DNA from 4 places in the Aeromicrobium sp. MLTX1 genome. Region 1 is predicted to be linked to each of the others. Evidence: riboswitches for the same ligand, from Rfam matches in the RefSeq annotation. Region 1 holds a riboswitch; each other region holds the start of a gene.
The links. A riboswitch is a leader RNA that binds a small molecule or an ion and turns the genes downstream of it on or off. The one in region 1 is predicted to bind cobalamin.
Positions count from the first base shown of each region.

Region 1 (7,261 bases):
ATGCTCCGGTGGTGAGCGCCGCGGTGGCGCCGACGGCGGCACCTGAGCTGATCCCGAGCAGGTAGGGATCGGCCAGTGAGTTCCTGACGAGTGTCTGCATCGCCGCTCCGGCCACCGCCAGTCCGGCGCCGACGATCAACGCCATGAGTGCGCGCGGCATCCGCAGCTCCCACACGATGACGTCCCAGCGTCCGGGCGGGCGACCTTCGAACCGATCGGTGATCGCGGAGACGACCTCACCGATCGGAATGCGCTCGGAGCCGAAGGCCAGCGAGCTCACTGCGGTCGTCACGGACAGGCTGGCCAGGACGCACAGCACGGGCCAGGCCGGCAGCCTTCGCCGGACCGGCGCGTCGCAGGACGGCACGACGGACGTAGGGGACTCCACCACAGGGGCCTCTCGGGTCGTCGACCCTGTGCGCGAGGGTCGTCGGACAACAAGGAGCCGACAGGTTTTCGGACTCGGGGTCAGCGGGCGACACCGTCTTCCCAGGATCGCTCCCAGTGACGTGGTGGTGCCGTCCTCGCCCTTCACCGCTGCGCGCCAGTCCCGGATTCACACCGGAGTTCCCTGGCATCCAGAGGATGCGTTCGACTCGGCGGCAACGTACCACGACCTCGGCGGTGCTCCGCCGGACCCGATTCGTGCCGCGATTCCACGCTTGCGGGACAGCCACTACATCTAGTGGGTTACATCCGTGTGATTTCCGTATATGGTGATCACGCAGCTGGTTCGGCTCCCTCGCGAGAGGGAGTCGTCGTAAGAGGGAATCCGGTGTGAGACCGGAACTGCCCCGCAGCGGTGAGTGGGAACGAACGGTGTCATGAAGCACTGGGCCTCCGGGCCCGGGAAGCGACATCCAGTAGGAGCGAGCAGGACGCCCACGAGTCCGAAGACCTGCCAGTGCCTTGGTGACCCGATGTCGCCGAGGGTCCGCGACCTCGTGGGAAGGTCCAGGGCTGACCGGTCGCGTGACCGGTGAACCCTCGTCCCCGTGTTCGTGGGGTGCACTTGCACTCGTTCACGAGGGGTGAGCAGATGTCCTCCACCATCCACGTCGTCAAGCGCGACGGTTCCCGAGTCCCGTACGACGGCTACGAGATCGCGCAGTCCATCGAGGAGGCCGCAGCCGGCCTGCCCGACCCGGTCACGCATGCCACGCAGCTGCGGGCCGAGCTCGAGATCACGCTGTTCGACGGGATCACCAGCGAGCAGCTCGACGAGGCCGTCATCGGCGTCGCGCTGCAGAACGTCAAGGACGATCCGGCGTTCGACACGATCGCGGCGCGCCTGCTGGTCAAGAGCCTGTACAAGAAGATCTTCGGCGAGGGCGTCACGCGCGACGAGGTCATCGCCCTGTGCGGCCCGGCTTTCGTGGCCTCGATGATCCGTGGTGTCGAGCTGGGTCTGCTCGACACCCGCATCCCCGAGCTCTTCGACCTGGAGCGGCTCGGCTCGGCACTCGATCCCGATCGCGACGACCTGCTGCGGTACATCGGCGCGCAGACGATGCGCACCCGCTACATGATCACCGAGCCGGACGGCACGCCGCTGGAGACGCCGCAGTTCTTCTGGATGCGGGTGGCCATGGGGCTGTCGCTGAACGAGGCCGATCCGACGTCGGCAGCGCTCGAGTTCTACGACTCGATGTCGCGGCTGGAGTACCTGGCCGCGGGCTCGACGCTGGTGAACGCCGGCACGTCGTACGCGCAGCTCTCGAACTGCTTCGTCATGCAGATGGAGGACGACATCGAGCACATCGCGACCAGCGTGCGCGACGTGATGTGGCTGACGAAGGGCACGGGCGGCATCGGCCTGTCCGTGAGCAAGCTGCGCTCCGAGGGCTCGCCGATCCGCTCCAACAACACCACCAGCACCGGCCCGATCCCGTTCATGCACACGATCGACTCGACCCTGCGTGCCATCAGCCGCGGTGGCAAGAAGTTCGGCGCGCTGTGCTTCTACATGGAGAACTGGCACCTCGACTTCGCCCAGTTCCTCGACCTGCGACAGAACTCCGGCGATCCCTACCGCCGGACCCGCACGGCCAACACGGCGGTGTGGATCAGCGACGAGTTCATGAAGCGCGTCGAGAACGGCGAGCCCTGGTACCTGTTCGATCCGCTGGAGGTCCCGGACCTGGTCGAGCTGACCGGTCAGGCGTTCAGCCGCCGCTACGCCGAGTACGTCGCGATGGCCGAGCGTGGCGAGCTCCGCCACAAGAGGATGGGCGCGCGTGAGCAGTACCGGGCGATCCTGCTCTCGCTGCAGTCGACGAGCCACCCATGGCTGACGTGGAAGGACACGATCAACACCCGTGCCCTCAACGACAACACCGGCACGATCCACCTGTCGAACCTGTGCACCGAGATCACGCTGCCGCAGGACCGCGACAACATCGCCGTCTGCAACCTGGCCTCGATCAACCTGTCGCGCCACGTCACGGGCCGTCACGGCGACGCGAAGATCGAATGGGACCGCCTCGCAGCGTCGGTGCGTCGCGCCGTGCGTCAGCTCGACAACCTCATCGACATCACGATCAGCTCGGTGCCACAGTCGGAGCGCTCCAACGAACTGAACCGTGCGCTGGGCCTGGGGGTCATGGGGTTCACCGACATCGTCGAGCGCTTCGGCTTGTCGTACGCGTCCGAGCAGTCGTACGAGCTGATCGACCGGCTGCTGGAGTTCGTCAGCTGGCACGCGATCGATGCCTCGGCCGACCTGGCTCGCGAGCGGGGCGTCTACCCGAACTTCGACGGCTCGGGCTGGAGCCGAGGCCTCGTCCCGATCGACACGCTCGACGCGCTCGAGGCCGACCGGGGCGTCCCCGTCGACGTCGACCGCACGACCCGGCTGGACTGGGACGCCCTGCGCGGCAAGGTGCAGGTGGGCATGCGGAACTCGACGCTGATGGCGATCGCGCCGACCGCGTCGATCGGTCTCGTGGCCGGCACGACGCCTGGTCTGGATCCGCAGTTCAGCCAGATCTTCAGCCGGGCCACGAGCGCGGGCAAGTTCCTCGAGGTCAACCGCAACCTCGTCGAGGACCTGCGCGAGCGGGGACTGTGGGAGCGGGTGCGCGAGGACCTGCTGCGGCACCAGGGAGACCTGTCGAAGGTCGAGGGCATCCCGGCCGACCTGGTCGAGATCTACCAGACCAGCTTCCAGCTCACGCCGCACGCATTCGTCGAGGTGGCGGCCCGGGCCCAGAAGTGGATCGACCAGGCGATCAGCCGCAACATCTACCTCGCCGACCGGTCGGTCGACGGCATGGTCGACCTCTACGCGGCGGCCTGGCGCAAGGGGGTCAAGACCACCTACTACCTGCACATGATGCCGCGACACACCGCGGAGCAGAGCACCGTGAAGGTCAACAAGGCGGAGGCCTCCGCGCCGTCCGGTGGCGGGGGAGCAGCGCGCCGCGGGTTCGGTGCCGCCCGTACCGCCACCCCCGTCGTGCCCGAGGTGGTCCAGGAGCTCGAGGTGGTCGACGGTGCCGCGTGCCCCATCGACCCGCAGGAGCGCCTCAATTGCGAGTCCTGCCAGTAGGCGTCCCGACCACCGAAAGGAAAGACCCATGAGCATTCTCGGCTCCGGCATCCAGGAGGGACTCCTCCTCAAGCCCGTCACCTACCAGTGGGCGATGGACCTGTACGACCAGGCCGTCGCGAACACCTGGTTCCCCAACGAGGTCCAGCTGGGGGAGGACCTGGCCGACTTCGAGCGGATGAGCGACGACGAGCGGCACGCCCTCACGCACCTCATGTCGTACTTCAATCCCAACGAGCTCCTCGTCAACAAGGCGCTCGCGTTCGGGGTCTACCCGTACGTCAACGCTGCCGAGTGTCACCTCTACCTCGCGAAGCAGATGTGGGAGGAGGCCAACCACTGCATGAGCTTCGAGTACGTCCTCGAGACGTTCCCGATCGACCGCGAGGCGGCCTACGAGTCGCACGTCACGATCCCCTCGATGGCGCGCAAGGAGGAGTTCGAGGTCGGCTACATCACCCGGATGACCGAGCAGACCCTCGACATCTCCACCACCGAGGGCAAGCAGGACTTCGTCCGGAACCTCATCGCCTACAACGTGATCCTCGAGGGCATCTGGTTCTACTCGGGATTCATGGTGGCGCTGAGCTTCCGCCAGCGGAACCTGCTGCGCAACTTCGGGTCGCTGATCGACTGGATCGTGCGGGACGAGAGCCTGCACCTGAAGTTCGGCATCAACCTCGTGCTGACGGTGCTCGACGAGAACCCCGACGTGGCGACGCCCGAGTTCGCCGAGGAGATCCGCCAGATGATCCTCGACGCGGTCGAGATGGAGGAGGACTACAACCGCGACCTGCTGCCGAACGGCATCCTCGGGCTCAACGCCGACTACATCAACCAGTACGTGCGGTACCTCGCGGACCGCCGGCTCGAGGAGCTGGGCTTCGAGGCGCACTACCGCGTCGCGAACCCCGCCAAGTGGATGGCGACGGCCAACGACACGCTCCAGCTGGTCAACTTCTTCGAGTCGATCAACACCTCCTACGAGGTCAACGCGAAGGCCTGACGCAGGCAGTCACCCGCAGGTGGGGAGAGGAACCGCATGAGCTGTGTGTCGTTCTGGACCGAGAGCCAGAGGGCGCGGCTGCGCGCCGCCGCGCTCGACCCGCGACCGGTGTCGCGGTTCCTCTCCCCGGCCGCGACGGAGTCCAAGGTCAGGAGGCTGCGCCTCATGGCCCTGAGCCCCAACGCGGGCATCCGCACGAGTGCGGCGTCGGGGGTCCACCTCCCGGCCGATGTCCTCACCGTGCTCGCGCGCGACGGCGACGTCGGTGTTCGGGTCGCCGTGGCCCGCAATCCCGCCTGCCCGGCCGAAGCGCTTCGGTCGCTGGCTGCCGACGACCAGGAGCGCGTCCGGGGCTGGGTGGCCGCACATCCCTTCGTGCCGGGCGACGTCCTCCGCGACCTGGACAGGGATTCCAGCGAGCTCGTGCGCGCAGTGGTGGACTGGGCACGCGATTGGCACTGCCGCTGACCGGCGGAGGTGCTGGTGCCCGATCGCGTCGCCTCCCGTGGGGAGCAGTGAAGGTCGATAGGGTGTGGCCAGGGCGAGGCGCGAGGAGAGGCATGGCCTTCGAGAAGAAGTACACCGACGAGGTGCGGGACGCGGCGGTCCGTCGCGTCATCGACCGTCGGCAGGCCGAGCCCGGCAATCGCTCCATCCTGCGGGAGGTCGCCGAGGAGTTCGAGGTCGGCGAGCAGTCGCTGCGCATCTGGGTCAAGCGGCTCGACGACGGCATGTTCGCCGCCGGCGAGGGAGCGCGGCTGCGCCAGGCTCCCAAGGAGCAGCTGCTCGCTCGCATCGCCGAGCTGGAGGCACAGCTCGCGACGGCCCGTGAGGAGATCGAGGTCCTCAAGCGCGCCTCCGCGATCTTCGCGGCGGAGCTCGCCAAGAGGTAATCCGCTCGCGCGTCAACCGCTGTCCAGATGTCGGGACGTGGCGCTCGAGGCCACCACCTCGGAGCAGACTTCGAGGGACGAGACCTCAGGAGCACTCCATGTCCGGATACGACTACGCCAGCGCCATCACCGGCTGCACGACCGACGTGCGCGGCCGGTTCACGCTGAACGGGTCGTCGTTCCAGATGCTGGCCGACGGCTCGGTCGCCACGGGTGGTCCCGGTCGAGCGCCGGGGCCCCTCGACTTCCTGGTGTCGGCGCTCGTCACGAACATGCTCAACGTGCTGCGCGGCGCGGGTGACCCCGACCTCGACGAGGTCGAGACGCGGGCCGTGCACGTGCGCGCCCGGGTCTCGCGGTACCTCCCCGACCGCCTCAAGGCGGGCCAGCTGCTGATCGACGTCGTGATCGACGAGCTTGACGCGATCGACACCGAGGTGCTGCTCGAGCAGTACCGCGACGGCTGCCTCGTGCTGCCGGCGGTCGAGACCGTGCTGGACGTGCGCATCCGCGCCGTGGCGGCCGACGAGCTCGCGGCCTGAGGCGTTCCTGTCGGTGATACCCCCGTCGTAGCAGACGGGCTCTCATCGTAGAATCTCTGATAGAACTTCTACGACAGGATGCCTCTGTGTACACCTCGATCCACTTCAGCCCGCAGAGCCGCGACGCGGACGACGACTGGGGCATCATCCACCGCATCGTCGAGCAGGCGAAGCGTGCGGAGCAGGCAGGCTGTGCGTCGATCGGGCTGACCGAGCACCACCTGGCAGGGTTCAACACCTACGTCGACCCGTTCCTGCTGGGGGCGCACCTGGCGGCGGTGCTCGAGCAGGCGTACGTGTCCGTCACGGTCGCGCAGGTCGCCCTCGAGCATCCGCTCAAGCTCGTCGAGAGGATCAACCTCCTCGACGTGCTGGCCCGGGGTCGCAGCATGGTGGCGCTCGCGCCAGGCTCGGCCTCGCCGGTCGAGCTGCAGGCGTTCGGCGCGGACGCCTTCGACCGCAACGTCGTCACGGCCGAGCGCATCGACGCGGTGATGCGCGCCTGGGAGTGGGACGGGGAGGAGCCCGTCGACCTCGGGACGAGCGTCGACCGCAGTGTCGTGCAGGCCCGCATCAACCCCGCGTCGTACCGCTACCCGCGACCGCTCGTGGGTCGCGCGACCCGCACGCCCGAGACCATCGCGCGCCTCGGCCGCGAGGGCACGCCGGCGATCTTCGGCCAGTGGCTGACGCAGGACGGCGACGCGCGCGACCAGCTCGCCATCTACACCCATGCCCTGCTCGGGGCGGGGCACGACCAGGAGACCGTCGACGAGTGCCTGCGGTGGCTCGGGTTCGGGCTCACGATCGTCGTGGCCCCGACCCAGGCGCAGGCCGAGCGGAACTGGCGCGAGTACGTCGAGGTCGGGGGAGAGGGACCGCAGCCGGGACGACTCGGCGGTGCGGCGGCGTGGGAGAAGGAGTGGACGCACCGCGAGGTCGCCCGCGCCTCGGGCTCGCTCGTCGGCGACCCGGCCCGCATCGTGGAGGAGATCCTGCGCATGAAGGACGCCGGGTCGCACGCCCTGCGCCTCATCCCCGCCGTCGTCGCCGGTCGTGCCGAGGACCGGGAGGAGACCTTCTCGCTGATCTTCGACGAGATCCTGCCCCACATCGGCACGCAGCAGCTTCCCGCCCCGTCCCGCGTCCGCGGCCGGCTCGCCGCCACCGTCTAGGCACGAGCCCGTCCGCTCAGACCGCGAGCAGGGCCTGGGTGTAGGGGTGCCGGGCGGAGAGGACGACATCGGCCGTCGCGCCGTGCTCGACGATG
Region 1 is NZ_JBKFDN010000003.1:336,332-343,592, reverse strand. It holds gene ACK99Q_RS17180 (FecCD family ABC transporter permease) at 1-334, opposite strand, end outside; cobalamin riboswitch at 430-611, opposite strand; cobalamin riboswitch at 713-921, shown strand; gene ACK99Q_RS17175 (ribonucleoside-diphosphate reductase subunit alpha) at 1,040-3,550, shown strand; gene ACK99Q_RS17170 (ribonucleotide-diphosphate reductase subunit beta) at 3,579-4,556, shown strand; gene ACK99Q_RS17165 (hypothetical protein) at 4,593-5,024, shown strand; gene ACK99Q_RS17160 (transposase) at 5,117-5,449, shown strand; gene ACK99Q_RS17155 (hypothetical protein) at 5,548-5,991, shown strand; gene ACK99Q_RS17150 (LLM class flavin-dependent oxidoreductase) at 6,078-7,166, shown strand; gene ACK99Q_RS17145 (dipeptide ABC transporter ATP-binding protein) at 7,183-7,261, opposite strand, start outside.

Region 2 (7,261 bases), on a different contig from region 1:
AGGTCGATGACCTCGAGACCGTTGACGCGCCGCGACGCCGGGTCCCACGTGGGTCGGACGCCCAGCAGCGCCAGCACCTCGGCGATGTCGTCGCCCGACGTGCGCATCGCGGAGGTGCCCCAGACGGACAGCCCGACCGAGCGCGGGTACTCCCCCGTGTCCTCGAGGTGCCGGGCGACGAGCGACTCGGCCATCGCCTGGCCGGTGTCCCACGCGAGCCGCGAGGGCACGGCGCGGGGATCGACCGTGTAGAAGTTCCGGCCGGTCGGCAGCACGTTCACCAGGCCGCGCAGCGGCGAGCCCGACGGTCCGGCCTGGATGAACCGGCCGTCCAGCGCGCGCAGGATGTTGGTCAGCTCGTCGGTGGTGGCCGCGAGCCGCGGGACGACCTGCTCGGCCGCGAAGCGGAGCACGGCCTGCACGATCGGGTCGTCGTGGACCGTGTCGATCGCGGCGGGGTCCCAGCCCGACTTCTCCATCGTCTCGACGAGGCCGCGGGCCTGCGCCTCCACGGCGTCGACCTCGGGCAGCGGGGCGTCCTCCGCGAGGCCCAGCGCCGCGCGCAGTCCGGGCAGCGCCTTCTCCTGGCCGCCCCACACCTGCGTGGCGCGCAGCACGGCGAGCACGAGGTTCACCCGCGCCTCGCCCTCGGGCGCCTGGCCCAGCACGTGCAGGCCGTCGCGGATCTGGACGTCCTTGATCTCGCACAGCCAGCCGTCGACGTGCAGCAGGAAGTCGTCGAACTCCTCGTCGCCGGGTCGCTCGTCGAGGCCGAGGTCGCGGTGCATCTGCGCGGACTGCATGAGCGTCCAGATCTGCTGGCGGATCGCGGGCAGCTTCGGCGGGTCCATCGCGGCGACGTTCGCGTACTCGTCGAGCAGCTGCTCGAGCTTCGCGATGTCGCCGTAGCCCTCCGCGCGCGCCATGGGCGGGACGAGGTGGTCGACGATCGTCGCGTGGGCGCGCCGCTTGGCCTGCGCCCCCTCGCCCGGGTCGTTGACCAGGAACGGGTAGATCAGCGGCATGCTGCCGATCGCGGCGTCGGTGGCGCACGCGGCCGACAGCGCGGCGTTCTTGCCGGGCAGCCACTCCATCGAGCCGTGCTTGCCGAGGTGGACCACCGCGTCGGCGCCGAAGCCGTGCTCCAGCCAGCGGTAGGCCGCGAGGTAGTGGTGCGAGGGCGCCATGTCGGGATCGTGGTAGATCGCGACCGGGTTCTCGCCGAACCCGCGCGGCGGCTGGATGAGGATGACGACGTTGCCCGCGCGGAGGGTGGCCAGCACGATGTCGCCGTCATCGTCGACGAACAGCGAGCCCGGGGCCTCGCCCCAGGTCTCGACCATCTCGTCGCGCAGCGCAGCGGGCAGGTCGGCGGTCCAGCGCAGGTAGTCCTCCCGGCTGATGCGCACGTGCGAGCTGCTGAGCTGGGCCTGGGTCAGCCACTCCTCGTCCTGGCCGCCGGCCTCGATGAGCGCGTGGATGAGCGCGTTGCCCGACGTCGTGTCGGGCTCCTCGCCCTCCACCGACGGCAGCGGGTCGACGCCCGGGATCTCCCCCGGCGCGCCGAGGTCGTAGCCGGCGTCCCGCAGTTGGCGTAGCAGGCGGATCGCCGAGACGGGCGTGTCGAGGCCGACCGCGTTGCCGATCCGGCTGTGCTTCGTCGGGTAGGCCGAGAGCACGAGGGCGACCTTGCGCTCGGCCGGCGGGACGAATCGGAGCCGGGCGTGGTTCACGGCGATCCCGGCCACCCGGGCGCAGCGCTCGGGATCGGTCTCGTAGCGCGGCAGGCCGTCGTCGTCGACCTCCTTGAACGAGAACGGCACCGTGATGAGGCGGCCGTCGAACTCGGGGATGGCGATCTGCGTGGCCGAGTCGATCGGGGTGACGCCGTCGTCGGAGGCCTCCCACTCCTCGCGCGTCGAGGTCAGCGCGAGTGCCTGCAGGACGGGCACGTCGAGCGCGCGCAGGCGCTCGACGTCCCACGCCTCGTCGTCCCCACCGGCGCTCGCGGTCGCGGGCTTGGACCCGCCGGCGGCGAGGACCGTGACGACGATGGCGTCGAGGGTCGCGAGCTCGTCGAAGAGGTCGTCGGCGGCGGCACGCAGGGACGAGACGAAGATCGGCACGCCGACGCCGCGTCCGGTGGCGTCGATCGCGTCCGCGAGCTCGTGCGCGAAGCGCTGGTTCCCGCTGACCTCGTGCGCGCGGTAGTAGAGGATGCCGACCCGCGGCAGTCCCTCGGCGGCGGTCGCGGTGCGCTCGCTGACGCCCCACTCGGGCAGCACGGCGGGCGGCTCGAAGCCCTCGCCCGTCAGCAGGACCGTGTCCGACAGGAAGGCGTGCAGCTGGCGCAGGTTCTCGGCGCCGCCCTCGGCGAGGTAGCGGTGGGCCTCGGCGCACACGCCGATCGGCGCGGTCGACAGCTCCATGAGCGCCGCGTTCGGCAGTCGCTCGCCGCCGAGCACGACGAGCGGCCGGCCGCGCTCCCGCACCAGGGCGGCGACGTCGCGCACGTCCTCCGGCGAGCCCAAGACGCGCAGGACGACCAGGTCGGCCTCGTCCACGAGCGTGTCGCGGCGCTCGTCGGTCACCCGGGCGGGATTCGCCCACGAGTAGGCTGCGTCGCTGGCGCGTGCCGACAGCAGGTCAGTGTCGGACGTGGACATGAGGGCGATGCGGGTCATGCTGCTCCTTCGGGTGGCGCGGTGGTGCCGGGGATGCGGAGGTCGTCGAGGGGTCGGTCCGCGGCGAGGTGCTCGCGGACGAGGCGGGTGGCGTCCTCGGGCCCGACGGGGCCGTACCAGGCGCCCTCGGGATGCACGACGGCCACCGGCCCGTGGTTGCAGGGGAACAGGCAGCCGGTCTGGGCCATGAGGACGTCGGAGTCGGTGAGGCCCTGCTCCACGAGGGCCATGACGAGCGCGCGGTAGGTGGCGTCGGACCCGTGCGCGCTGCAGCGAGGGCCCCGGCACAGCAGCAGGTGGTGCCGGTGGGCCGGCGGGGTGTTCCAGGCCGAGGACGTCAGCGGTGCCTCGCGGCCCGTGATCGCCCGCTCGCCGAAGTGCAGGGTCGGCGGGTCGACCTGCTCGCGGAGCCAGTGCCCGGCGACGCGTCCCACCCATGAGCGGGCGAAGGTCGGGTCGTCCGTCGTGACCGGCTCGAGGCGCAGCTCGCGCACGCCCGCGGCGTGCAGCTCGTCGAGCACCCGGACGAGGGTCGGCTCGGCTCCCTGCAGGAACGCGATCCGGGCGTCCGCCTCCGTGGCGGCACGACGCAGCACCCCCTGGCGCGCGGCGTCCGGAAGGGCGGTGGCGACGTGGACGAGGACGGTCATGGCTGCCACACCACCGTCAGCACTCCGGTGATCGGGTGCGTCTCCACGAACGCGGTGACGCCGTAGACGTCGGCGACGAGCGCCTCGGTGATCACGGCGGCGGGCGGCCCGGCGGCCACGACGCGGCCCTCGGCGAGGACCACCACCTCGTCGCAGTAGGCCGCCGCGAGGTTGAGGTCGTGCAGGGCGGCGACGGCCGTGACCTCCGCGTCGCGGACCAGCCGCAGCACGTCGAGCTGGTGCCGGACGTCGAGGTGGTTGGTGGGCTCGTCGAGCAGCAGGACCTCGGGGTCCTGGGCCAGCGCCCGCGCGATCTGGACCCGCTGGCGCTCACCGCCGGACAGGGTCGCGTAGGGCTGCTCCAGCCGCTCCAGCACGCCGGTCGCCGCGGCGGCTCGGCGCACGGCCTCGACGTCGTGCTCCGCCACCGGCTGCCAGGAGCGACGGTGCGGGATCCGGCCGAGCTCGATGACGTCACGGACGAGCGGATCGGTGTCCGTCGCCGACTCCTGCTCCACGACGCCGACGCGCTGCGCGACGTGGCGCCGACGCAGGGTGGCGAGGTCGTCGTCACCGAGCCGGACCACGCCGGACGAGGGCGCGCGCAGTCCGGCGAGCAGCCGCAGCAGGCTCGACTTGCCCGAGCCGTTGGGCCCGAGCAGTCCGACGAGCGAGCCGGGCACGGCGTCGATGCTGACGCCGTCGACGATGAGGCGGTCGCGGACGGCCCAGGACACGGAGGAGGCACGCAGGCTCATGCGCGGGACCTCCTTCGGAGCAGGACCAGCGCGAAGGCCGGCACGCCGAGCAGCGCCGTGGCCACGCCGACGGGCAGCTCCTGCGGGTCGATGATCGTGCGGGCCGCGGTGTCGACCCACACGAGGAAGACGGCACCGCTGATCGCGGCGAGCGGCAGCATCCGGCGGTGGTTCACGCCCACCATCGCGCGCGCCACGTGCGGCAGGACGAGTCCGACGAACCCGATCGCGCCGGACGTGCTGACGATGACGGCCGTGGTCAGCGCGGTGATGACCAGCAGGATGATCCGGGCTCGGCCCACGTCGACGCCGAGGGTGGCGGCGCTGTCCTGGCCGAACGCGAACGCGTCCAGCGTCGAGGCCATCAGCAGGCACGACACCACGGCGAGCGCCACCGTCGAGCCCACGACCGCGACGTCGGTCCACGACGCGCTGCCGAGCGAGCCGAGCAGCCAGAACAGCACGCCCCGCGTCTGCTCGGCGTCGGCGGCGGTGAAGACGATGAACGAGGTCAGCGCCGAGAACAGCTGGGTCGCCGCGACGCCGGCCAGCACGACGCGGTCGGTCGTGCCGCCCGCCGCGGCGGCCAGCACGAGCACCAGTAGGAACGCGCCCATGGCGCCCACGAACGCTCCCCCGGCCAGTCCGATGGTCCCGGCGCCGACGCCGAGGACCACGATCGAGACCGCTCCCGTGGACGCGCCGGACGAGACGCCGAGCACGAACGGGTCGGCCAGGGGGTTGCGCAGCAGCGACTGCAGGATGACCCCGCAGACGGCCAGGCCGGCCCCGCACGCCGCGGCGAGCAGCGTGCGGGGCAGGCGCAGGTTCCAGACGATGCCCTCCTGGATGCGGGTCAGCCCGGACTCGCCGCCGACCGCCCGCGACCAGGCCAGGGACAGCACGGATCGCGGACCGACGTCCGAGGGGCCGATGGTCACCGCGACGCACACGGACGCGACCAGCAGCGCCACCCCGGCCGAGCCCAGGATCCAGGCGCGCCGGGTGACCGTCACTGCGACAGGCCGAACTCGGCCAGCGCGTCGGCGACCTGCTCGAGGCCCTCGACCGTGCGGATCGAGGGGTTCAGGGCGGCGCCGGTGAGGGCGACGTACCGGCGGTTCTTCACGGCCGTCATCTCGCGCGTCACCGGGTTGGACTCGAGGAACTCGATCTTGGCCTTCGCGGTCTCGGCGGTCTGGCTCTTGCGGGTGAGGTCGCCGATCACGAGGACGTCGGGGTCACGCTCGGCGACGGTCTCCCAACCGACCTGCGGCCACTCGGCCTTCGTGTCGTCGAAGACGTTCTTCAGGCCGAGTGCCCGGGTGATGATCCCGGGGCCGCCGCAGCAGCCGGCGAGGTAGGGCGACTCGGCGTTCGCGAACCAGTACAGGACGCTGACCTCGTCCTGCGGGGCCTTCGCCGACGCGGCCGCGACGCGATCCTGCAGCGACGCGACCAGCTCGTCGCCGCGGTCCTCCACGTCCAGCAGCTCGGCCAGCTCGGTGATCTCGCGGTAGATCGCGTCGATCTCGAGGACGCCCGTGCGGGCGCCGTCGTCGTCGCCCTCGTTGTCCTTGCCCTCGCACTCCGCGGGCGACAGGTACGTGGGCACGCCGAGGTCCTCGAACGCGTCGGCCGTGCCGACGCCGCCCTTGCCCAGCGTGCTGGCGAACGACGCCGTCACGAGGTCGGGCTCGGTCTGCAGGACGCGCTCCATCGAGGGGGCGCTGTCGGCGAGGCGCTCGACCTTCTCGTTGTCGGCCTCGAGGCCCGCCATGACCGGGTCGGTCCACGTGCCGGTCCCCGCCATGCGGTCGGCGACGCCGAGGGACAGCAGGATCTCGGTGGAGCCCTGGTTGAGCGAGACGATGCGCTGCGGCGCCGACTCGACGGTCGTGGTGCGGCCGCAGTTCTCCAGCGTGCGCGGGTAGCCGTCGGCGGAGGCGCGGTCGGGGTCGGTGTCCTCGGACGCGCAGGCGCCGAGGGTGAGCAGGCCTGCGGAGAGCAGGACGAGGGTACGGCGGACAGAGGTACGCACGGGCGTGATCCTTCGAGGTCTGGGGCTCGTTCGCGAAGCCCGGTGGGACCAGACGGCGGTTGCCGTGAGGGCCAGCAGGTCTTCGGACTCGGGATCGACCGGACGGAGCGCCTTCCCAGACCTTGCGGTCCAGTGGCTGTGTGCCCCGCCCGTCACCCTCACCGCTGCGCGTCAGTCCCGGACTCTCACCGGGTTCCCTGGCTCATCGCTGAGTTTGACTGGCGAGCCGACCGTAGCAGCCCCGCGGCGGGACGTGCGGCGGCAGGGCCGGGTGGCACCATGTCCGCGTGACCGAACGGACCCGCCGCGACCTGTGTCCCGGCCTGCTGCGCCCCTGGATCGCCGACGACGGCGCCCTGGTGCGCGTGCGGGTGCCGGGCGGGCGCCTCACGACCGACGCGCTGGGCGGACTGCACGAGGTCGCCGTGGCCCACGGGGACGGCGCGGTGCACCTGACCTCCCGCGCGAACCTGCAGGTCCGCGCCATCGCGCACGACGACGGGTGCCTGCCCGACGCGGTCGTCGACGCCGTGATGGCGACCGGCCTGATGCCGTCGGCCTCGCACGAGCGGGTCCGCAACGTCATGGCCTCGCCGCTCACGGGCCTCGTCGGAGGCCGCGCCGACCTGCGACCGGTCGTGCGCGAGCTGGACGAGCGCCTGTGCGCCGACCCGGCCCTCGCCGCGCTCGCCGGTCGCTTCCTGTTCGTGCTCGACGACGGGCGCGGCGACGTCGCCGAGCGGGACCTCGACCTCGGTCTCGTGGCCGTCTCGGCGACCGAGGTCCAGCTCCGCGCCGGCCGCTCGGCGTGGGGTCCGACGGTCGCCGTCGCGGAGGCCGCGGAGGCACTAGTGGACCTCGCCCGGAGGTTCGTCGAGGCCGCCGGCGCGCAGCCCGAGTCGCCGTGGCACGTCGACGAGCTGCCCGGTGCGGGAGCCGGTCTCCTCGGGCAGGCTCACGACCGGCGCGACGAGACCCGGGTGTCGGCCGAGCCCCCACCGCTTGGCAGGATCACGCAGGACGACGACCGGCTCGCGCTGCACCTGGCGGCACCGGGCGGTCGTCTCGACCGGCGCCTGATGGACGAGGTCCTCGCGCTGGGCGCCCCGCACGTCGTGATCACGCCGT
Region 2 is NZ_JBKFDN010000002.1:429,581-436,841, forward strand. It holds gene cobN (cobaltochelatase subunit CobN) at 1-2,684, opposite strand, end outside; gene ACK99Q_RS12635 ((2Fe-2S) ferredoxin domain-containing protein) at 2,681-3,334, opposite strand; gene ACK99Q_RS12640 (ABC transporter ATP-binding protein) at 3,331-4,092, opposite strand; gene ACK99Q_RS12645 (FecCD family ABC transporter permease) at 4,089-5,108, opposite strand; gene ACK99Q_RS12650 (ABC transporter substrate-binding protein) at 5,105-6,133, opposite strand; cobalamin riboswitch at 6,189-6,371, opposite strand; gene ACK99Q_RS12655 (nitrite reductase) at 6,421-7,261, shown strand, end outside.
Region 2: another riboswitch for cobalamin. It lies ahead of ACK99Q_RS12650 (ABC transporter substrate-binding protein); the one in region 1 lies ahead of ACK99Q_RS17175 (ribonucleoside-diphosphate reductase subunit alpha).

Region 3 (7,261 bases), on a different contig from region 1:
GTCGGCCACCACGACGTCGGCGGTCTCGATGGCGGCGCGTCCCGCGACCGTGACGAGGCCGGGATCGCCGGGGCCTGCGCCGACGAGGGTGACGCGACCGGTGGTCGCGCCGTCGGACGTGCGGGCGACGGGCCTCGGCACGTGACGGACGACGAGGTCGAAGGCGTCCTCGTCGACGTGGTCGCGCGTCCAGCGCAGGTGGCCGCGCTGCGCCAGGTCCTCGAGGGCGGTGCAGACGTCGGCGGCACGCACCGTGACGGACGCGCCGTCGCCGATCAGGCTCGCGACGGTGGGGACGGCGTGCTCGGCGCCCTCGAGGACGAGGACGGACAGGCCGGTGGCGTTCAGCTGCATGCGGTGTGGACTCCCCACGTGGTGAGCAGGTGGCGGGTGACGGAGGGCTCGCGGACGGCGAGGCGCACCCAGCCGTCGTCGAGGCCTGGGAACGTGTCGGCGCGGCGGACGGCGATCCCCGCATCGCGCAGGCGCGCGTGGACGCCCGTCCCGGCGCGCGCCAGGACGAACGGCGCGGACGAGGCCGCGGTGGGCACGCCGAGCTCGGCCAGCCCGTCGACGAGGACACGACGGTGCACCTCCACCTGGCGGGCGCGTCCGTGGGTCTCGGGCAGCGCCTCCGGTCCCGTGGTGGCCACGACGGCGTGCAGGGCGGGCGTGCTGACCGACCACGGGGCCTGCTGGGCCTTCAGGTCGGCGACGACGGCGGGGTCCCCGACCACGTAGCCGGCCCGGATCCCCGGCATCGACCAGAGCTTGGTGAGGCTGCGCACGACCAGCAGGCCGGGGACGCGGTGTGCGGCCAGGCTCTGCGTCTCGCCCGGGACGAAGTCCATGAACGCCTCGTCGACCACGACGACGCGACCCGGCCGGCACAGCGCGCGCAGGACGGGGGCCGGGTGGAGGCGTCCGGTCGGGTTCGTGGGATTGCCCACGACGACGAGGTCGGCGTCCTCGGGCACGGCGTCGGGCACGAGGGCGAAGTCGTCCTCGGCACGGCACACGACGTGCGTGACGTCGTGCCCCGCGGAGCGCAGCGCCACGTCGGGTTCGGTGAACTGGGGATGGACCACGACGGGTCGACGCCACGGGCGGGCGCGGGCCATCAGCAGGAAGGCCTCGGCGGCACCGGCCGTGACGAGCACGTCCTCGACCTCGCGGCCGTGACGGCGGGCGACGGCCGCGTGGGCCGCGGTCGCGTCGGGGTAGGACGTGGAGGCGGCGACGCCCTCGGCGAGGGCACGCTCGAGCCAGTCCGGTCGGGGGAGCCGGCTGACGTTGACGGCGAGGTCGACCAGGCCGTCGCCCAGCTCGGCGTCGCCGTGGTGTCGCAGCGGGTCGACGAGCCGCTCGGTCGTCGAGGTCTTCTGCGCCGGCGCGTCGACCGGTACGGCGCCGGCGTGAGGGCTCGCGACCGACACGGCCTCGGCGAACGACTGGGCCAGCCGCGGGTGGCCGGCCCAGTGCAGGTGCAGGTACGAGGCGCTGAGGGTCGGTCCGGCGAACCCGACGGCGCGCCCGTCGACCGACCAGGCCGGGCGGTCGCCGTGCACGGGCGTCACGGTCGTGCGGTGGAACTCGTGCGCCGTCGCCTCGGTGCCGGCGGCGCCGAGCAGCTGGTCGCCGTGCAGCGTGGGGCGGCGGTACGACAGGGTGAGCCGCGGCGTCATGACGGCGTCCGCGTCGAGCGCGCCCACCATCGGGTGGCCGTCCACCGAGCGGCAGAGGTAGAGCAGGCCGGCGCACTCGGCCACCGTCGGCACGCCGTCCAGGACCGCCGCGCGCAGGTCCTCGCGCAGGCTCGCGTTCGCGCTGAGCGCGGCGGCGTGCACCTCGGGGAAGCCGCCGCCGAGGTAGATCCCGCGCGTGCCGTCGGGCAGCCGGCGGTCGTGGGCCGGGTCGAACGGGACGACCGTGCAGCCGGCGGCCTCCAGCAGCTCGGTGGTCTCGGCGTACCGGAACGTGAAGGCACGACCGGCCGCGACGGCGACCACGGGGGAGTCCTCGGCGACCCGCGTGACGTGGTCCGCGGGACTCCACGGGTCCTCGGTCAGCGGGGGAGCCGTGCGCGCGACGTCGAGGATCGCGTCGAGGTCGAGGCCCGCCGTCACCTGCTCGGCGAGGAGGTCGAGCGCGGCCGCGGCCTCGTCACGCTCGGCGGCCGGCACCAGCCCGAGGTGGCGCGAGGGTGCGCTGACGCCCTGGTCGCGCCCCAGCACGCCGAGCACGGGGACGCCCGTGCGCTCGACGGCCCGCACGACCTCGGTGGCGTGCCGCGGCGAGCCCGCCTTGTTGAGCACGACGCCGGCGATGGTCACGCCCGGCTCGAACGTGGCCATCCCGTGGACCACCGCGCCGATGCTGCGCGACGCGTGCGAGACGTCGACGACCAGGACGACCGGCGTGCGGGTCAGCGCGGCGACGTGGGCCGAGGAGGCGAAACCGTCCCCGCCGATCTGGCCGTCGAACAGACCCATCACGCCCTCGACCACGGCGAGGTCGGCACCCCGCGCCCCGTGGAGCAGCAGCGGGACCATGAGCGACGGGTCGGTCAGGTGCGGGTCGAGGTTGCGGCCCGGACGACCGGTCGCGAGCGCGTGGTAGCCGGGGTCGATGTAGTCGGGGCCCACCTTGTGACCGGAGACGACGTGCCCGCGGGCGGCGAGCGCGGCCATCAGGCCGGTCGCGATCGTCGTCTTGCCGTGCCCCGACGCCGGAGCTGCCACGAGGACCCGTGGCAGGGTCACCACTCGATGCCCCGCTGACCCTTCTGGCCCACGTCCATGGGGTGCTTCACGTGGGTCATCTCGGTGACGAGGTCGGCGACCTCCACGAGTCGGGGGTCGGCGCGGCGTCCGGTGACGACGACGTGCTGGCTGCCGGGGCGGTTCGCGAGCGTCTCGACGACGTCGTCGACGTCCACCCAGCCCCACTGCATCGGGTAGGTGAACTCGTCGAGCACGTAGAGGCGGTGGCGCTCGGCCAGGATACGGCGCTTGACCTCGGCCCAGCCCTCGGCGGCGTCGGCGGCGTGGTCGGCCTCGGTGCCGCCCTTGCGGCTCCATGACCAGCCCGAGCCCATCTTGTGCCACTCGACCGGACCGCCCTCGCCGGTCTCCTCGTGCAGCCGGGCGAGGCGCTCGAGCACGGTCTGCTCGCCGATGCGCCACTTCGCGGACTTCACGAACTGGAAGACGCCGATGTCCCAGCCCTGGTTCCAGCCGCGGATGGCGAGGCCGAACGCGGCGGTCGACTTCCCCTTGCCGTTGCCGGTGTGGACCATGAGCAACGGGCGGTTGCGGCGCTGGCGGGTGGTGAGGCCGTCGTCGGGGACGACCAGGGGCTGACCCTGCGGCATGTCAGGCCACCCCCTCGCGCGGAGCGGTGGCGGCGTGGACGACGCCGGTGAGGCCGTCGGCCGTGACCTCGCCCAGCGGCACGTGCTCGGCCCGGAGGTGGGTGGCGAGCTCGAAGCCCAGGCCGAGGCGGAAGCGCCCGGACTCGCAGTCCACGACGACGCTCTGGATCCCGGCCGCGGCGACGTGGCGCGCGGCGTGATGGGCTCGTGCCAGGGCGTCCGGCCCGGACGTGGCACGCCCGTCCGTGACGACCACGAGCAGCGGGCGGCGGGACGGGTCGCGCAGCGCTTCCCGGCGGACGACCTCGGCGGCCCGGTGCAGTCCTTCGGCCAATGGCGTGCGGCCACCGGCGGGCAGGTCCGCGAGGCGCCGGGACGCCACCTCGACCGACCCCGTGGGCGGCAGGACGATCTCGGCGTCGTGCTGGCGGAACGTCACGAGGCCGACCTTGTCGCGGCGGCGGTACGCGTCCAGCAGCAGCGACAGCACCGCGGTCTTGACCTGCTCCATCCGGCGGCGCGCGGCCATCGAGCCGGAGGCGTCGACGCACAGCAGCACGAGGTTCGACTCCTGGCCGACGGTCTCGGCGCGGCGCAGGTCCGAGACGTCGAGCGCGAGCCCCCGGCCGTCGGCCAGTCCGCGCCGGGCGACCTGGTGCGGTGCCGCGGCGGTGATCGTCGCCGGCAGGTGCAGGCGACCGGTGGACCCGCCGTCGTGACGGACGCCGGCGACGCGGCCCTGCGCGGTGCGGGCCCGCGAACGGCGGCCCGACTGGCCCTCGCCCGTGCCGCGCACGACGAGGAGTCGGGCCCGGCTGGGCTCGCCCGCGGACGCGACCGATCCGGCACCGGCCGGGGCGGGACGGCGCTCGTCCTCGGGCGAGTCGGAGGGCTCCTGCGAAGGAGTCTCGGGCGGGGTGCCGTCGGGCGGCGAGTCGTCCGAGCCACCGTCGCCACCGGGACCGTCGTCGTCCGGTCCGTCCGGGCCGGGGTCGGGCTCGTCGGAGCCGAGCAGGTCGTCGAGCCGGTCCTCGTCGAGGCCGGGCTCGTCGAACGGGTTGCGGCGGCGCCGGTGCGGCAGCGCGAGACGAGCGGCGACGCGGACGTCCTCGCGGGTGACGTGCGTGCGGCCCTGCCACGCCGCGTGGGCCGCGGCCGTGCGGGCGGTCACGAGGTCGGCGCGCAGCCCGTCCACGTCGAACGCGGCGCAGATCTCGGCGATCGTGGTGAGGGTCTCGTCGTCGAGGAGGACGTCGCGGACGCGTGCCTGGGCGTCGGCGAGACGCGTGCGCAGCAGGTCCTGCTCGGCGGACCAGCGGCCGGCGAAGCCCTCGGGATCGGCGTCGAACGCGAGCCGGCGGCGGACCACCTCGACCCGCAGGGCCGGATCGCGCGGCGCGGCCACCTCGACCGTGAGGCCGAACCGGTCGAGCAGCTGCGGGCGGAGCTCGCCCTCCTCGGGGTTCATGGTGCCGATCAGCACGAATCGCGAGGCGTGCTCGGCGGAGACCCCGTCGCGCTCGACGCTGACGCGGCCGGTGGCGGCGGCGTCCAGCAGCAGGTCGACGAGGTGGTCGTGCAGCAGGTTGACCTCGTCGACGTAGAGCAGGCCGCGGTGGGCGCGCGCGAGCAGGCCGGGCTCGAGCTCGACGCGTCCGTCCCGCAGCGCCGAGTCGAGCTTGAGCGAGCCGGTGACCCGGTCGTCGCTCGCGCCCACGGGCAGCTCGACGAGCCGGACCGGGCGCTCGACGACCGGCGTCGCGGCGCCGAACGGGCCGTCGGGCGAGACCGCGTCGGGGTCCGTGGGATCGACCGAGAACCGGTCGCCCTCGTAGGCGCGCACGGCAGGGAGGACCTCGGCGAGGGCGCGGACCGTGGTGGTCTTGGCGGTGCCCTTCTCCCCGCGGACCAGGACGCCGCCGATGAGCGGGTCGATCGCGACCAGGGTGAGGGCGAGGGTCATGTCGTCGGAGCCGACGACGGCACAAAACGGATACTGCGCTGGCATGTAGGGCTCCCGCTCGATCTGCCAAGTCGGTCCGGGACGCGGATTGCGCCCCGGGTCGGATCGAGGCCGGTCTTCGGACTTCCCAGGTCTGTGCCTGAGTCACCGCAGCGGGCCCTGTGCCGGATTCTCACCGGCTTCCCAGATTCTCCCCGTGGCCAAACGGCCGTGGGGCACCTCGAACCTTCGCGATCACCCTAGACGCATCCGTCGCGCCCCGGGCAGGGGGCCCGGTGGCCGGGACGACCGGGCTAGGGTCCTCGACCATGAGCGTGCACGTGACCGTGGTCGGCATCGGTGCCGACGGCTGGGACGGACTGCCGGCCTCGTCGAGGGCGTTCGTGGAGGGCGCGCGGACGCTACTCGGCGGCGCCAGGCACCTCGACGACGTGCCTGTGGTTCCGGGGCAGGAGCGTCGAGCGTGGCCGTCGCCGCTGCGCGAGGGACTGCCCGATCTCGTGGCGTCGGCGGAGGGTCCCGTGGTCGCGCTCGCGTCCGGCGACCCGCTGGTCTCGGGCATCGGCACGACGCTGATCGAGCTGCTCGGGACCGACCACGTGACGATCGTGCCGGCGGTGTCGTCGGTGGCGCTGGCGCGCGCCCGGATGGGCTGGCGCGCGGAGTCGGTGGGCGTCGTGAGCGTCGTCGGGCGGGACGTGCGGCTGGTCGTCCCCGCCCTGTCCGCGCACCGTCGTCTGCTGGTGCTGTCGAGCGACGAGTCGAGCCCCGCGGCCGTCGCATCGCTGCTGACCGACCTCGGGTGGGGCGCCTCGCGCCTCGTCGTGCTGGGGAGCCTCGGCGGTGCGGACGAGTGCCGGATCGAGGGCACGGCCGACGCGTGGCACGAGACGTCGCCGCGCCTGAACGTGCTGGCCGTGGAGGTCCGCGGCACCGGACCCGGCTGGGCCGTCGGCGGTGTGCTGCCCGACGACGCCTTCGAGCACGCCGGCCAGATCACGAAGCGCGACGTGCGCGCCAGTGCCCTCGCCCGGCTCGCGCCCGCGCCCGGCCAGCTGCTGTGGGACGTCGGCGCCGGCAGCGGCTCGATCGGCGTCGAGTGGATGCGCGCGTGGCCCAGCGCCCGGGCGATCGCGATCGAGTCACGCGCCGACCGGGCGACCTTCGTCCGCCGGAACGCGGACGCTCACGGCGTCCCGGGCCTCGAGGTCGTGGAGGGCGACGCGCCGGGCGCGCTGACCGGCCTCGAGCGGCCGGACGCGGTCTTCGTCGGCGGTGGCGCGACGGTCGACGGGGTCCTGGACGCCTGCTGGACGGCGCTGCGGCCCGGTGGCCGGCTCGTCGTCCACGCCGTGACGGCCGAGACCGAGGCCGTCCTGCTCGATCGGTACCGTCGTCACGGCGGCGAGCTCGTCCGCCTCCACGTCGAGCGTGCCGAGCCGCTCGGCACCTTCACCGGCTGGACGCCCGCCCGTGCCGTCAGTCAGTGGTCCATCGTCAAGGGAGACTCATGACCGTCCACTTCGTCGGCGCCGGACCCGGCGCGGCCGACCTGCTGACCCTGCGTGCCGTGCGGCTGCTGGAGCGGGCCGACGTGGTCCTGTACGCCGGCACCTACCTCGACGCCGAGGTCCTCGTTCACTGTCGCGACGGCGCCCGGCTGGTCGACACGCAGCACCTCGACCTCGACGAGATCACCGCGGAGCTGGTCGATGCCCACGGCGAGGGGCTCGAGGTGGTGCGGCTGTGCTCGGGCGACCCGTCGCTGTACTCGGCCGTCCACGAGCAGGCGCGCCGGCTGGACGCGGCCTCGGTGGCGTGGGACGTCACGCCGGGCGTGCCCGCCTACGCCGCCGCCGCCGCGATCGTCGGCGCCGAGCTCACCGTGCCCGAGCTGGCACAGTCCGTCGTCCTGACCCGCACCC
Region 3 is NZ_JBKFDN010000002.1:439,530-446,790, reverse strand. It holds gene cobA (uroporphyrinogen-III C-methyltransferase) at 1-141, opposite strand, end outside; gene ACK99Q_RS12690 (cobyrinate a,c-diamide synthase) at 345-2,762, opposite strand; gene cobO (cob(I)yrinic acid a,c-diamide adenosyltransferase) at 2,759-3,373, opposite strand; gene ACK99Q_RS12680 (VWA domain-containing protein) at 3,375-5,381, opposite strand; cobalamin riboswitch at 5,428-5,574, opposite strand; gene cbiE (precorrin-6y C5,15-methyltransferase (decarboxylating) subunit CbiE) at 5,645-6,850, shown strand; gene cobM (precorrin-4 C(11)-methyltransferase) at 6,847-7,261, shown strand, end outside.
Region 3: another riboswitch for cobalamin. It lies ahead of ACK99Q_RS12680 (VWA domain-containing protein); the one in region 1 lies ahead of ACK99Q_RS17175 (ribonucleoside-diphosphate reductase subunit alpha).

Region 4 (7,261 bases), on a different contig from region 1:
GCCGCGCCAAGGTGCAGAAGGTCGTCGTCCGCGGCCTCGTCGCCGGGGAGCCGGTGCGCGTCTACTACCGCGGCAAGCTCGTCAAGCGCGGCGTCGCGTCGAAGTCCGGCAGCTACACGTACCGCCTCAAGGTCGGCAAGAAGGTCGGCACCGCGAAGGTGATCGTCCGCGGCGCCTACGCCGAGCGCAACGGCGTGCGGGTGTTCCGGGTCGTGAAGTGAGCCGACTCGTCCATCGCCTCCTGGCGGCGACCCTCCTCGGGGTCGCCGCCGGGCCGGCGGCGCTCAGCGCCCCCGCGCACGCCGCCGCGTGCACCGGCGGCAAGGGCGTCACGGTCGTCGTCGGGTCGAGCGTCGGCTGCGACGCCGACGGCGGTGGACGCGCGGCGAGCAACTTCGCCGACGCGGGGCACCAGCTGACCTTCGCGTCGCGCGCCCCCGGCTTCGTGTGCCGGGTCGACGGCGCGCCCGCCTCGGACCCGTGCCTCGAGGCGTCCCCCGTGGACGCCTACTGGGGCCTGTTCTGGTCGGACGGGACGAGCGGCAGCTGGACCTACTCGAGCCTGGGCGTCAGCGCGCTCAAGGTGCCGCAGGGCGGGTCGGTCGCGTTCGTGTTCCAGGACTCCTCGTCGCGGACGTGGCCCTCGGTCAAGCCCCCGGTGGCGGCGCCCGAGCCCACCCGCGCGACCTCGCGCCCCACGTCCGCCAGCCCGAAGCCGGGCTCGAAGGAGCAGGGGTCGAAGGCGTCGACTCCGAAGCGGTCGACGCCTTCGACGCGAGCCGGGGGCCCGGCCTCCTCGGCTCCCTCGGCCACGGCGAGCGCGTCGGCCGGCGCGACCCCGTCCGCCTCGACGCCGACGCCGTCGACGAGCGCCTCCACCGCCACCCCGAGCGCGTCGGCTCCCTCGGCCTCGGCCGGGACGGACGACGACGTCGCGGGCGCGCCCGCGGTGCAGCCGACGGCCGCCGAGGGGTCGGGATCGACCTCGGGCGCCGCCCTGGCGACAGCGGCCGCCGTGGTCGTCGTGCTGGGGGCCGCGGGAGGAGTCGTCTGGTACCGCCGCCGGGCGGGCTGAGGGCTCGGTGCGAGTAGACTCCTGACGTTGGACCAACGTCCGGCGCAGGGGAAACCGGTGCGATTCCGGTGCTGTGCCGCAACCGTCAGCCCCGCCCGTCCGGGTGGTGCGAGCCGGGAACCCGCGCCGGGACGCCGCCACCAGATGTTGTCGAGCAGCGACGGGTGGGCGAACCGCCCCTCGTGGACCTCGCCCCCACCCGTGGGGAGGGGACCGGATGACCGCCGTCGTCGACCCCGCCCCCACCCGCCCGCCGGCCGCCACCGGACGCGCCCGGCGCGAGCTGCATCCCGGCGCCTGGTGGCTGTGGGCGCTGGGGCTCGCGGCCGGTGCCTCGTTCACCCTCAATCCGTTCCTGCTGCTGGTCACGGTCGCGATCGCGGCGCTCGTCGTGGCGGCGTGCCGTGGTGACGCGCCGTGGGCCCTGTCGTTCCGGTACTACCTGTACTTCGGCGTCGTCATCGTGGTCATGCGCGTCGTCTTCCGGATCCTGCTCGGCGGCGGCTCGGCCCCGGGCGATCCCGTCCTGTTCGCGCTGCCCGAGATCCCCCTGCCCGAGGTGGCTCGCGGCATCCAGCTGCTCGGCGACGTCACGGTCAACGAGGTCCTCGTCGGCCTGTACGACGGCATGCGGCTGGCCACGCTCGTGATCTGCGTCGGCGCCGCGAACTCCCTGGCCAACCCGAAGCGTCTGCTCGCCTCGGCCCCGCCGGCCCTCTACGAGGTCGGCGCCGCGCTGGTCGTCGCGGTCTCGGTCTTCCCCCAGCTGGCCGAGAGCGTGCGCCGGGTCAACCGCGCCCGCAAGCTGCGCGGCGACGCCAGCCGCGGCACCGGCGCGATGCACCGCATCGTCATCCCCGTGCTGGAGGACGCCCTCGACCGGTCGATGACGCTCGCCGCGGGCATGGACGCGCGCGGCTACGGCCGCAGCGGCACCGCCTCGCAGCGCGACCGGTTCGCCACCGGCGTGCTCATGCTCGTGGGCCTGTTCGGGCTGAGCGTCGGCACGTACGGCTACCTCGACGGCACCGCGCCGCGGATCCTGTCGTACCCGATGCTCGCGCTCGGCCTCGTGTTCGCCGTGCTGGCGCTGCGGTCGGCCGGCCGCCGCGTGCAGCGCACCCGCTACCGCCCGCAGCGGTGGCACGTGGCGGAGTACCTCACCGCGGGCTCGGGCCTCGCCGTGGCGGTCGGACTCAAGCTGCTGTCCACCGAGCAGATCGCCGTGATCTACCCGAGCGTGCCGGGTTGGCCGCCCGTGAGCGTCCTGTCGCTGGCCGTCGTGGCGATCGGGATCCTGCCCGTCTTCGTCGCGCCGCAGGCCCCCTCCGCCCACGACCACGTCGGAGGTGACGACGCGTGATCGGCTTCCACGACGTCTCGTTCTGGTACGAGGGCGCCACGCGGCCCACCCTGCGCGACGTCACCCTCGAGGTCGAGGAGGGCGAGCTCGTCCTCGTCTCGGGCCGCACCGGCTCGGGGAAGTCCACGCTGCTCGGCATGCTCAACGGGCTGGTGCCGCACTTCACCGGCGGCACCCTCGCCGGCGACATCCACGTCGACGGCGCCTCGATCCTCGGGCGGCCGCCGCGCGAGCTGGCGCACCTGGTCGGCTACGTCGCCCAGGACCCGGTCTCGGGCTTCGTCGCCGACGTGGTCGAGGAGGAGCTGGCCTACGGGATGGAGCACCTCGGGCTCGATCCGCAGACGATGCGCCGACGCGTGGAGGAGACGCTCGACCTGCTCGGCATCGCCGACCTGCGCCGCCGCTCGGTGCGCTCGCTGTCCGGAGGCCAGCAGCAGCGCGTCGCGATCGGCTCGGTGCTGACGATGCACCCGCGGGTCCTCGTGCTCGACGAGCCGACCTCGGCCCTCGACCCCACCGCGGCCGAGGACGTGCTCGCCACGATCGCGCGCCTCGTCGACGACCTCGCGCTCACCGTCGTCGTCGCCGAGCACCGCATGGAGCGGGTCGTCCCGTTCGCCGACCGCCTGGCCGTGGTCGAGGACGGTCGCGTCCGGATCGGCGAGACCGCCGACCTGCTGGTCGACGCGCCCGTCGCGCCGCCGCTGGTCCACCTCGGCCGGCTCGCCGACTGGCAGCCGCTGCCGCTCTCGGTGCGCGAGGCCCGGCGCCGGGTCAAGCCACTCGCCGCGCGCCTCGGGCCGCCGCCCGTGCACGTGCCGTTCGAGCGCCCGCCGGCGCTGCGGGCGCGCGGGATCACCGTGCAGTACGGCCGCTTCACCGCGGTCGACGACGTCGACCTACAGGTCGGCCACGGCGAGGTCGTCGCGCTGATGGGCCGCAACGGCTCGGGCAAGAGCTCCCTGCTGTGGGCCGTCCAGGGCACGGGCGACCGCGTGGACGGCGTGGTCGACGTCGACGGCGTCGATCCCGGCGCCGTGCGGGCGTCCGAGGCGCGCATGCTCGTCGGCCTCGTGCCGCAGACCGCCGCCGACCTGCTCTACCTCGAGACCGTCGACCGCGAGTGCGCCGCCGCCGACGACCAGTCCGGCGTTGCGACGGGCACGTGCCGCGCGCTGCTCGAGCGTCTCGCCCCGGGCATCCCCGGCGACCGCCACCCGCGCGACCTGTCCGAGGGTCAGAAGCTCGCGCTCGTGCTGGCCATCGTGCTCACCGCGCAGCCCGCGGTGGTCGCGCTCGACGAGCCCACGCGCGGCCTGGACTACCCCGGCAAGGCCGCGCTGGCGGCGATCCTGCACGACCTCGCCGCCGAGGGACGGGGTGTGATCGTCTCGAGCCACGACGTCGAGTTCGTCGCCTCGGTCGCCGACACCGTGGTGGTGATGGCCGAGGGCGAGGTCGTCTCCCGGGGCCCGGTCCGGTCGGTGCTGGCCGAGTCGCCCGCGTTCGCCCCGCAGGTCTCCAAGGTGCTCGGCCGCGACTGGCTCACCGTGGACGAGGTCGCCGCCGCGCTGCCGTCGGAGGTGGTTCGGTGACCTCGCCGCGGCACACCGCCGTCCCGATCACGCCGCGGTCGGCCCTCGTGCTGGCGGCCGCCAGCGTCGCGGGCCTGATCATGCTGCTGTGGCCGTTGATCTTCACGCCGGCCGAGGGTCAGACGCGCGTCGACCAGCCGTTCATCTTCATGGCGCTGATGCCCGTGGTCGTGCTCGTCGTCGTCGCCGAGCTCTCCGAGGGCGGTCTCGACTCGAAGGCGCTCGCGATGCTGGGCGTCCTCAGCGCGATCAACGCGGCGGTCCGGCCGCTGGGCGCGGGCGTCGCCGGCGTCGAGCCGATCTTCTTCCTGCTGATCCTCGGCGGGCGCGTGTTCGGGCCGGGCTTCGGCTTCGTCCTGGGCTGCACGAGCCTGTTCGCGTCGGCGCTGCTGACCTCCGGCGTGGGTCCGTGGCTGCCGTTCCAGATGCTCTGCGCCGCCTGGGTCGGCATGGGCGCGGGCCTGCTGCCGCGACGAGTGTCGGGCCGCTCCGAGATCGCGGTGCTGGCCGCCTACACGGTGGTCGCGGCGTTCGCGTACGGGCTGCTGATGAACCTGTCCTCGTGGCCGTTCACCCTGGGCATCGCGATCCCCGGCGCCGAGGACTCCCTCGCGATGGTGCCCGGCGACCCCGTGCTGGAGAATCTCCAGCGCTTCCTCGTCTTCACCCTGCTCACCTCGTTCTGGGGCTGGGACCTCGGCCGCGCGATCACGAACGCGCTGCTGGTCGTGTTCCTGGGCCCCGCCGTCCTGGCCACGCTGCGGCGCGCCGCCCGGCGTGCCCGCTACCTCTCCAAGGAGTCCACATGAAGAGCCTGCTCGCCCGCCTCGCCGCGGCCACCCTGCTGTCGACCGGCGTGATCGCGCTGCCGACGGCGGCGTCGGCCGAGGACCACGGGTCCTGCGACGCGGCCTCGGACGTCCCGGTGGTGCTGGAGTTCGGCACGCTCGACGGCGAGGACCGCGTGCTCTGCGCGAAGGACGCCGCCGGCGACACCGGCCTCGAGGTGCTCGATGCCGTGGGCGTCGAGACCGAGGAGACCACCGCCGCGATGCCGATGGTGTGCCGCATCGAGGGCCAGCCGACGCCCGAGCAGGAGAAGTGCGGCAACGCGCTCAACGGCCCCGGCTACTGGGCGTTCCTCGTGGCGAAGGAGGACCAGGACTGGGGCTACGCCTCGGTGGGCCTGCAGGAGTACGAGGTCGCCGAGGGCGACTTCATCGCGCTGAAGTACCACCTGATGGCCGACGGCGAGACCGTCGAGGTCGACGCCCCGGCGAGCGCCGACACGCGCGCCGCCGCCGAGGTCGCCGACCACGACCACGCCGCGGACTCCGAGGTCGACGACACCCCGCTCGCGGCCGTCGCCCTGCCGATCGCCATCGCCGCCGCGCTGCTCGTCGCCGTCGCCGCCTTCGTCGTCGGCCGCCGGCGCCGCGGCTGACCCGCCCGTCCCGAGATGTGCTCCGATTTCTACCTTTCAGGCAGGTTGAAACGTCGAAATTGGAGCAAATCTCGGTGATGCGGGGGACTCAGTCGGCGGCGGCCAGCAGCTCGGCGCTGGCCTGCTCGATCGCCTCGGGGGAAAGGGCGTGGCCGATCGCCATCGCCGCGGCGCCGAGGACGCCGGACTGCTCGCCGCTGACCGACGGCACGATCCTCAGGTGCTCGGTGGCCAGCGGCAGCGACCGGCGATAGACCTCCTCGCGGATGCCGGCGATCAGGTGCTCGCCCGCCTCGGCCAGCGCACCGCCGATCACCACGACCGACGGGTTGATGAAGTTCACGATCATCGCGAGGACGTCGCCGATGTCGCGGCCCGCCTGGCGGACGGCCTGGATGGCCTCGAGGTCGCCGGCGCGGACGAGCTCGACCACGTCGGTCGCCTCGGTGACCCCCGGCCGTCCGAGCTCGCGCGCGATCGCCGGACCGGCCGCGAGCGCCTCGAGGCAGCCGACGTTGCCGCAGCGGCACACCACGTCGCTGCCGCGCGACACCCGGATGTGCCCGATGTCGCCCGCGGTGCCCTGCCCCCCGCGCTGGAGCTCGCCGCCGGCGATGATGCCCGCGCCGATGCCGGTGGACACCTTGATGAGGATGAGGTCGTCGATCTCGGGGAACTGGGTGTCCTGCTCGCCCAGCGCCATGATGTTCACGTCGTTGTCGATCAGCACGGGCACCTCGAACGAGCCGCGGACGAACTGCGGAACGTCGAAGCGGTCCCAGCCGGGCATGATCGGCGGGTTGATCGCGCGCCCCGTGGAGTGCTCGACGGGTCCCGGCAGGCCGATGCCGATGCCGGCGAGGTCGCTCAGCGGACGCTCGGTCTCCAGCAGCAGCCGCTCGATCGTGGCGGTGACCCAGGTCAGCACGGGCACGGGGCCGTCGGCGATGTCGAGGTCCTGGCGCTCCTGGGCCAGCACGGTGCCGGACAGGTCGACGATCGCGGCACGGGCGTGACGGGCGCCGAGGTCGATCGCGGCGACCACGCGCGCGGCGGTGTTGACCGCGAGCAGTGACGGGGGACGACCGCCGGTGGAGCTCCGACCGCCGTAGGGGGTGATGAGCCCGAGGCGCAGCAGCAGGTCCACGCGGGACGCGACGGTGGAGCGGGCCAGGCCCGTCGACTCCGCCAGCTCCGCGCGGGTCATGGGCCGACCCTCGCGCTGGAGCAGGGCGAACACGTCGCTGGTCTTCACGGTGGTGATTCAACCACTCCGTCTTTTGAACGTCCAGCGCACAACTTCTGCCGACTTCTCGACAGAAGTGGAGATCTGTGTCACAGTGCAGTTGTGAACGACGCTGTCCTGAACGAGCGGGGGACCCCGCCGGTGCTGCGCGTTCGCGCCGTGACGAAGTCCTTCGTCGGCAACCCGGTGCTGCACGGCGTGGACCTCGACCTGGTCCCCGGCGAGGTCCACGGACTCGTGGGTGAGAACGGCGCCGGCAAGTCGACCCTCATGAAGATCCTCGCGGGCGTGCATCCCGCGGACTCGGGGTCGGTCGAGCTGGGTGGCGAGCCCGTCGCGTTCACCCATCCCGTCCAGGCGCAGCGCGCCGGGCTCGCCACCGTCTTCCAGGAGTTCAACCTGCTGCCCGAGCGGACGATCGCCGAGAACATCTACCTCGGCCGCGAGCCGCGCCGTCGCGGACTCGTGGACACCCGCGGGATGGAGCGCCAGGCCGGGGAGCTGCTCCGGGGCCTGGGCATCGAGGGCCTGCGCC
Region 4 is NZ_JBKFDN010000001.1:520,156-527,416, reverse strand. It holds gene ACK99Q_RS02475 (hypothetical protein) at 1-221, shown strand, start outside; gene ACK99Q_RS02470 (hypothetical protein) at 218-1,075, shown strand; cobalamin riboswitch at 1,083-1,219, shown strand; gene ACK99Q_RS02465 (energy-coupling factor transporter transmembrane component T) at 1,293-2,438, shown strand; gene ACK99Q_RS02460 (ABC transporter ATP-binding protein) at 2,435-4,036, shown strand; gene ACK99Q_RS02455 (ECF transporter S component) at 4,033-4,845, shown strand; gene ACK99Q_RS02450 (hypothetical protein) at 4,842-5,480, shown strand; gene ACK99Q_RS02445 (ROK family protein) at 5,569-6,735, opposite strand; gene ACK99Q_RS02440 (sugar ABC transporter ATP-binding protein) at 6,829-7,261, shown strand, end outside.
Region 4: another riboswitch for cobalamin. It lies ahead of ACK99Q_RS02465 (energy-coupling factor transporter transmembrane component T); the one in region 1 lies ahead of ACK99Q_RS17175 (ribonucleoside-diphosphate reductase subunit alpha).